2 regions of the Thauera sp. ZXT1-4 genome follow, and region 1 is predicted to be linked to the other one. Evidence: riboswitches for the same ligand, from Rfam matches in the RefSeq annotation. Region 1 holds a riboswitch; the other holds the start of a gene.
What was found. A riboswitch is a leader RNA that binds a small molecule or an ion and turns the genes downstream of it on or off. The one in region 1 is predicted to bind S-adenosylhomocysteine.
Positions count from the first base shown of each region.

Region 2: it holds a riboswitch for S-adenosylhomocysteine, as region 1 does, so the genes downstream of both, metH (methionine synthase) here and ahcY (adenosylhomocysteinase) in region 1, are expected to answer to the same signal.

Region 1 covers NZ_JBQWSN020000004.1:168,362-172,569, forward strand. Annotated here, with positions in the region: gene ACUH78_RS05385 (methyl-accepting chemotaxis protein) at 1-1,388, opposite strand, end outside; S-adenosyl-L-homocysteine riboswitch at 1,622-1,726, shown strand; gene ahcY (adenosylhomocysteinase) at 1,826-3,241, shown strand; gene ACUH78_RS05395 (GNAT family N-acetyltransferase) at 3,312-3,968, shown strand; gene ACUH78_RS05400 (carbon-nitrogen hydrolase family protein) at 3,965-4,208, shown strand, end outside.
Region 2 covers NZ_JBQWSN020000006.1:63,557-67,764, reverse strand. Annotated here, with positions in the region: gene metH (methionine synthase) at 1-1,450, opposite strand, end outside; S-adenosyl-L-homocysteine riboswitch at 1,527-1,601, opposite strand; gene ACUH78_RS06890 (bifunctional diguanylate cyclase/phosphodiesterase) at 1,836-4,208, shown strand, end outside.

The DNA.
Region 1 (4,208 bases):
GCGCGCTCGGCGTTCTCGGCGCCGCGCTCTGCCAGTTGGCGCCCCTCCTCCATCGTCCCCACGGCTTGACGGGCATTGGCCTGAACGCGCTCGATCATGGCATTGATCTCGTGTGTCGACTGGCGGGTACGCTCGGCGAGCTTGCGCACCTCGTCCGCCACGACGGCAAAACCACGTCCCTGCTCACCCGCGCGCGCCGCCTCGATCGCGGCATTGAGCGCCAGCAGATTGGTCTGGTCAGCAATGTCCTGAATGACCTGCGCGATGTTGGAGATGCTCTCCGCACTGATGCCGAGGTCCGCCACCACCGCGGCTGACGCGGTCATGCGTTGCTCCACCAGGCCGATGGTTTCGACCGCCTGGTTGATCACCTTCACGCTGTCGTGCATCTGAGCTTCGGAGTTGCCGCTGAGGCGGTCAGCGTCGTTCGCATGTTCAGCGACGACCGAGATGCTGGTGCTCAGTTCCTCGATCGAAGCCGCGATCGCCTGCGCCGCGTCGGTCTGCGCCAGGGTAGCGGTTGCCACCTTCTCCTCGTTGTTGCGCAGCGCGTCCGCCGCGGCGACGAGCCGCCCGGCGTCCGCGCGAATCCCCCGAATGATGGTTTGCAGTCCGCCCTGCATGTCCTGCATCGCGGCCAGCAGGCTGCGCCCGTCGCCGCCGCGGATCTCGACACGCTGCTGAAGATCCCCGTCCGCGATACGCTGCGCCACCTCCGCCGCGTAGGCGGGCTCGCCGCCCAGGCGGGACAGCACATTGCGCGTCACCAGCACCGAAGCCACCACGCACACCAGCAGCGCAAAAGCGCCCAGCCCGAGAACGACGAGCCGACTGCGCTCCAGTGCCTGTGCCGAATCCGATCGCATTCCGGCGGTCAGCTTTTCGAGATGCGCGATCTGCTTCATCAGCTCGCCGCGGATCTCGCGCCAGGCCGGCGTCTCGCTGCGCACCAGCACCTCGCGTGCAGCCTGCAGGTCCTCGGCGCGCACCCTTTCGATCACCTGCGCCTGCAGCGGCGCCCAGCGCTGGACGATCTCCTGCATGCGTGCGGCCGAGGCCGCACCCCCCTCGAGGACGTGTCCGCGCGCGACGATCTGCGCCAGCATCCCGTCGAACTGGTGCTTGGCCTGATCGAAGTTCTCGTAGGCCTTGGGGTTACCGGGATCGAGCAGGATATTGCGCAAGGCTTGGCCCATCTGCAGGCCTTGCGCATAGGTGCGCGTGACATCACGCTCAACGGCGAGCTCGGTCTCGATGAAGCCGGACAGGCGCTCGCCCGCAAGCTGCATCTGCCACAGCGCGCCGCCCAGGGCGAGCAGGAAAAGGCCGCAGGTCGAAGCGGCCAGCAATACGAGCTGGGATCTTACGGACAGGGTCTTGGAAGCCATCTTCGTTCTCGTGCGTGCAGTCAGGGGGTCGGCCCGGCTTCATCGCCCCGGCCGTCATAAGCGTATCCTGATGAGGATATCGGCAAGGCAACGAAAGCCTTTAGGCACGATGTCACATCCCGGGGGCCGTCCGGCACGGAGCGCCACCACCTCATCGATCACCACCTCATCGTCTCTTCCTGCACCGTCTCTTCCATCACGGTCCACGCGGACATCCATCGGATATAATGACGCGCTACCGAGGAGCGCTGCGAGGCGCCCGCCGGCTTTGCCGGCTGTGGCCCCCAGGCTCGGACCCCGCCGCCCGGCGGGTTGCAGTACAACGGCGCTCACCTGCTAATCGTCTCAACCCCTGCCGGGTCCGGGATGTCGGGTGAGCCGCCTGCAGCGCCATGCTGCCCTCCCCCGTCCCGCCCGGCCATAGCATGGAGCTTTTCATGAACGCTGTGGCTGACACCCGTTTCACCGATTTCGTCGTCGCTGACCTGTCGCTCGCCGACTGGGGCCGCAAGGAAATCCGCATTGCCGAAACCGAGATGCCCGGCCTGATGGCGATCCGCGAGGAATACGCCGCCAGCCAGCCGCTCAAGGGCGCGCGCATCACCGGTTCGCTGCACATGACCATCCAGACCGCGGTGCTGATCGAGACGCTGACCGCGCTCGGCGCCCAGGTGCGCTGGGCCTCGTGCAACATCTTCTCGACCCAGGACCACGCCGCCGCGGCCATCGCCGCCGACGGCATCCCGGTGTTCGCGGTCAAGGGCGAGTCGCTGACCGACTACTGGGACTACACCCACCGCATCTTCGAATGGAAGGACGGTGGCTACTCCAACATGATCCTCGACGACGGCGGCGACGCCACGCTGCTGCTGCACCTGGGCGCACGCGCCGAGCAGGACCTTTCCGTGCTTGCCAAGCCGGGCTCGGAAGAGGAAACCGTGCTCTTCGCCGCGATCAAGGCCAAGCTGGCGCAGGACCCGACCTGGTACTCGACCCGCCTGGCGCAGATCAAGGGCGTGACCGAGGAAACCACCACCGGCGTGCACCGCCTGTACCAGATGCACGCGCGCGGCGAACTCAAGTTCCCGGCGATCAACGTCAACGATTCGGTGACCAAGTCCAAGTTCGACAACCTGTACGGCTGCCGCGAATCCCTGGTCGACGGCATCAAGCGCGCCACCGACGTGATGGTGGCAGGCAAGATCGCCGTGGTGTGCGGCTACGGCGACGTAGGCAAGGGCTCGGCCCAGGCGTTGCGTGCGCTGTCGGCCCAGGTGTGGGTGACCGAGATCGACCCGATCTGCGCGCTACAGGCCGCGATGGAAGGCTACCGCGTAGTGACCATGGAGTACGCCGCCGACAAGGCCGACATCTTCGTCACCGCCACCGGCAACTACCATGTCATCACCCACGACCACATGGCGAAGATGCGTGACCAGGCCATTGTCTGCAACATCGGCCACTTCGACAACGAGATCGACGTCGCCAGCGTCGAGGGCTATCAGTGGGAGGAGATAAAGCCGCAGGTGGATCACATCATCTTCCCCGATGGCAAACGCATCATCCTGCTCGCCAAGGGCCGCCTGGTGAACCTCGGCTGCGCCACCGGGCACCCGAGCTACGTGATGTCGAGCTCCTTCGCCAACCAGACGATCGCGCAGATCGAACTCTTCACCCGCACGGCGGACTATCCTGTAGGCGTCTACACGCTGCCCAAGCACCTGGACGAGAAGGTCGCCCGCCTGCAGCTGAAGAAGCTCAACGTGCAGCTCACCGAGCTCACCGACGCGCAGGCGGCCTACATCGGCGTACCGAAGCAGGGCCCGTACAAGACCGACCAGTACCGCTACTGATGCCGCGCCGGCGCCGCGGGCAGAGCCTCTCCGGGCCGCCCGCCCGCGGCGCGCAACGAGGAGGATCAGCATGCCGTACCCGAGGGTTCGCAACACCCGGGTGGAGGACATCCCCGCCCTGATCGCGCTGCAGGCGCGTGTCTACCCGACCATCCCGCCATGGAGCCAGCGCAAGCTGCGCGAGCAACTCGACGTGTTTCCGCAGGGCCAGATCGTGGTCGAGACCGACGACGGCGTGGCCGGCTGCGCGAGTTCGCTGATCGTGCTGTGGGACGATTGGGCCGAGTCCCACACCTGGCGCGAGATCACCGGCGCCGGCACCTTCGATCAGCACAACCCGGACGGCCGCACGCTGTATGGCGCCGAGGTCTTCGTCGACCCCGAGGTGCGCGGCCTGGGGCTTGGTCATCTGCTCTACGAGGGCAGGCGCAACCTGTGCCGGGCCATGAACCTCAAACGCATCATCGCCTGTGGCCGGCTGCCGGGCTACGCCGCACACGCCGACGCGATGAGCCCCGAGTTCTACGCGCAGAAGGTGGTGTGGGGCGACTTCACCGACCCGGTGCTGAGCTTCCAGTTGCGCGAGGGCTTCTCGTACTGCGGCGTGATCCCCGACTACCTGCCCGAGGACGTCGAGTCGCATGGCAACGCCTCGCTGATCGTTTGGCTCAACCCCGACTACGACCCCACCCGGCCCACCGAAATCAAGGAGGATATCCACCCATGATCGTACGTATCGCCGCCGTTCAATACCTGCTGCGCTCCATCCACGACTGGGCGGGCTTCGAGAACCAGGTGCGCTTCATCATGAAGGCCGCGGGCGACTACAAGCCCCAGTTCGTGCTCCTGCCCGAGATATTCACCACCCAGCTGCTGTCCTTCATGGACACCACGGACGTCTGCGCCGCGGTGCGCAACATGAACGACTACACCCGGCGCTACAAAGAACTGATGCTCGAGCTGGCGC
Region 2 (4,208 bases), on a different contig from region 1:
CGTAGCGGCGCGCGAGGCGGGCCTGGCGCAGGAACTCGGCCTCGCCTTCCTTCATCGAGATCGAGTTGACCACGCCCTTGCCCTGGATGCACTTGAGGCCGGTCTCGATCACCGACCACTTCGACGAGTCGAGCATGATCGGCACGCGCGAGATGTCGGGCTCGGTAGCGATGAGCTTGCAGAACCGCTCCATGGCGGCGACCGAATCGAGCATCGCCTCGTCCATGTTGATGTCGATGACCTGGGCGCCGTTCTCGACCTGCTGGCGCGCCACCGCGAGCGCGTCGTCGAAGCGGCCCTCGAGGATCATGCGCGCGAAGGCCTTGGAACCAGTGACGTTGGTGCGCTCGCCCACATTGACGAACAGCGCGTCGCCGCCGACGTTGAAGGGCTCGAGGCCCGACAGGCGCAGCTTCTTCTCGATGGTGGGCACGACGCGCGGCGCGAGGCCCGCAACGGCTTCGGCGATCGCCGCGATGTGCGCCGGCGTGGTGCCGCAGCAGCCGCCGACGATGTTCACCAAGCCACTCTGCGCCCACTCGCGGATCTGGCCGGCGAGATGCTCGGGCGTCTCGTCGTAGCCGGTAGGCGACAGCGGGTTGGGCAGGCCGGCGTTGGGGTGGGCGGACACGTGGGTGTCGCAGGCGTTGGACAGTTCCTCGACGTACTGGCGCAGCTGGTCGGCGCCGAGCGCGCAGTTGAGGCCGAAGCTGATCGGCTGCGCGTGGCTGAGTGAATTCCAGAACGCCTCCGCGGTCTGGCCCGACAGCGTTCGGCCGGAGGCATCGGTGATGGTCCCAGAGATCATCACCGGCACGCGCTGGCCGCCGCTTTTCTCAATCTCGTCGAACAGCTTCTCGATCGCGAACACCGCGGCCTTGGCGTTGAGCGTGTCGAACACCGTCTCGATCAGCAGGATGTCGGCGCCGCCTTCGAGCAGGGCCTTGGCCGAGTCGTAGTAGTCGTCGGCCAGCGCATCGAAGCTGATGTTGCGGAAGCCGGGATCGTTCACATCCGGCGAGATCGACAGCGTGCGCGAGGTCGGCCCGAGCACGCCGGCACAGTAGCGCGGCTTGGCGGGGTTCTTCGCGGTGTACTCGTCGCACAGCTCGCGCACCAGGCGCGCGCCCTCGACGTTGAGTTCGTAGGCCAGCGCCTCGAGCCCGTACTCCGCCTGCGACACGCGGGTGGCGTTGAAGGTGTTGGTCTCGATGATGTCCGCGCCGGCCTCGAGATAGGCGCGGTGGATGCCGACGATCACGTCCGGGCGCGTGAGCACCAGCAGGTCGTTGTTGCCCTTGAGGTCTTTCGGGTGGTCGAGGAAGCGATCGCCGCGGTAGTCCGCCTCGCCCAGCTTCTCCTGCTGGATCATGGTGCCCATCGCGCCGTCGAGGATCAGGATGCGGTCGGCGAGAAGCTGGCGAAGTTCGGTACTGCGATCGGATTGCATGGCTGGGTCCTCGGTCGTTCGACGGTCGCCGGGCAACGCCACGCACAAAAGCGAACGGCGCCACAAACCGGCTGAAGGTTTGTGAGCGCCGTTGATCGGTTGCCGAGCCTGGCCCGCACAGGTTCGGTGGGTCGCAGCGCTCCTCGGCAAGCTTTGGATTCTAGTCCCTGCGCAAAACGCTGCCAAGGCAGAATGGCGAGGAAATCTCGCCACACGGAGACGCCCCAGGCCTCGTCCGGACGAGCGTCACCACCGCACGGGCACGCTGTCAGCGCGGATCCGCACTGTTCGTTCTGCCGTCCGCAATGACGAATGTCACACACCACACTACGCTCAACTGGCAGCATAGAGCGCCACGACCGCACCCGGAACACCCATCCTCGAGATGCAGCAACGCACCACACTTCGCAGCGTCCTCTTCACCCGCCTGATGATGCTCGTCGGCAGCGCGGTGGTAGCGCTTGCGCTCGGGTTCGCGATCTTCGGCCTGCAGCCCCTGCACGACACCCTCGCCTCCAAGGAATTCACCCGGGTGGCCGATGGCGTGCGCAATGCCCTGCAGCAGACGGTTGCGCTCCCTGCCGCCCTGCTCGCACCGTCGACGAGCTGGATCGCGGATCTGCCGCCCGAACTCGACGACCCGCTCAAGATCGAGCGTCGCTTCAAGGCGTTGCTGACCCATGTTCCGAACCTCAGCTCGGTCGTGCTCGGCACCGAAGACGGCAGGGGCTGGGTGCTGATCCGCCTGCCGGATGGCAGCTGGCGCAGCCGGGTCACGAATCGGGCGAACTGGGGCGACATGCACCTGATCATCGAAGAGACGCCGGAAGGCGAGCGCAGCGAGGCGCTGGAGCGCTTCGACTACGATGCCCGCACCCGCCCCTGGTACATCGGCGCGAAATCGAACGCGGACGGCGCGGCGCACTGGACAACCCCCTACACTTTCTTCACCACGGGAGACCCGGGGGTGACCACCTCGCGGCGCTTCCAGCTTGGCGACGGGACGCAGGCGGTCCTCGGCCTGGACATCATGCTGCGCGACCTGTCGATCTCCACGCAGCAGGCGCGCGTCGGACAGAGCGGGCTGGCCCTGATCCTCACCAGCGACGAGCGGGTGCTCGGCCTGCCCCGGCGCCCCGAGGACGTTTCCTCGGACGAATGGCTCGGCAGCCTGCTCCTGCCGGCGAGTGCACTCGGTCTAGACAGCGTGAACAAGGCGCTGGTCGCGTGGCGGCAAGCCGGACGCACCGCGTACTCGGAGCGGCGCATCGACAGTGGCGGCGAGTCATGGCTCGCCGCCATGCACGAGCATCGTCTTGGAGAACAGCGCCTGTGGGTGCTCACCCTGGCGCCCGCCGCCGAGTTCGCTGCGCCCTGGTCACGCGTGCTGCTCGGCACGGCACTCGCCCTCACCGTGCTGATGATCCTTGCTGCGGCCGTGGCGCAGCGCGTTTCGCGCCGCATCGCCGCACCGCTCGAAGCACTCGCCGCCACCGGCAAGCGTATCGGCAAACTGGACTTTTCGCCGACACCCCCGCTATCCACGCACATCGAAGAGATCGCACAACTCGATCGCGTCCTTGGCGACATGCGTGCCCGGCTCGCCAACAACCAGGCTTCACTCGACCAGCAGTCGATCCGTCTGCAAGCCCAGGTTGAGGAGCTGCGCACAGCGGAGCATCGCATCCACGCGCTCGCCTACTACGACCCGCTGACCCATCTGCCCAACCGGCGCCTGATGATGGACCGGGTGAATCACGCCATCTCGAGCAGCCAACGTCGGGGCACGCACTGCGCACTATTGCTGCTCGACCTCGACAACTTCAAGACCCTGAACGACACCCTGGGCCACGACCACGGCGACGAACTGCTGCGCGAGATCGCGGAGCGCCTCGCCCGCAGCACACGCAAGTGCGACACCGTGGCACGTCTGGGCGGGGATGAGTTCGTCGTGGTGCTCGAGGACCTGGGCACGGACCCCGAGGAAGCACGGGCGCAAGCCGAGGCCATCGGGCACAAGATCCTGCTCGCCGTGGAGCATGCGTACCGCTCGGGCCATTTCGAGACGCGGATCTCCGCCAGCATCGGCGTGACCCTGTTCGGTAGCGCCCCCGACAGCGCCGATGCACTGCTCAAGCATGCCGACATGGCCATGTATCGGAGCAAGGCGACTGGCCGGAATTGCATGCATTTCTTCGGCCCCGAGATGGAGCAGGCGCTCTCCGAACGTACCCAGCTCGAAACCGAGCTACGGGCGGCACTGCCGGGCAGGAGTCTCGCGCTGCACTACCAGCCCCAGGTCGACGCTTCCGGCCGGATCGTCGGCGCCGAGGCGCTGCTACGCTGGACGCATCCCCAGCGCGGCCCCATCTCGCCTGCCGAGTTCATCCCCATCGCGGAAGAAAGCGGCCTCATCATCGCGCTCGGCGCCTGGGTGCTGGAAACCGCATGCGCGCAACTGGCCGCATGGGCGAGCGATCCACGTCTGCCGCCGATCGAGATCGCCGTCAACGTCAGCGCCCGCCAGTTCCGCCACGAGGGCTTCGCCGACATGGTGTCCAGCGTCGTACGCCACGCAAACATCCCGCGCGGACGCCTCAAGCTCGAGCTGACCGAGAGCCTGCTGCTCGAAGACGTGGAATCGGCGATCACGCGCATGGAGGCGCTGAAGGCGCTCGGGGTCGGCTTCGCGCTCGACGACTTTGGAACGGGCTATTCTTCCCTGACCTACCTCAAACGCCTGCCGCTGACGAATCTG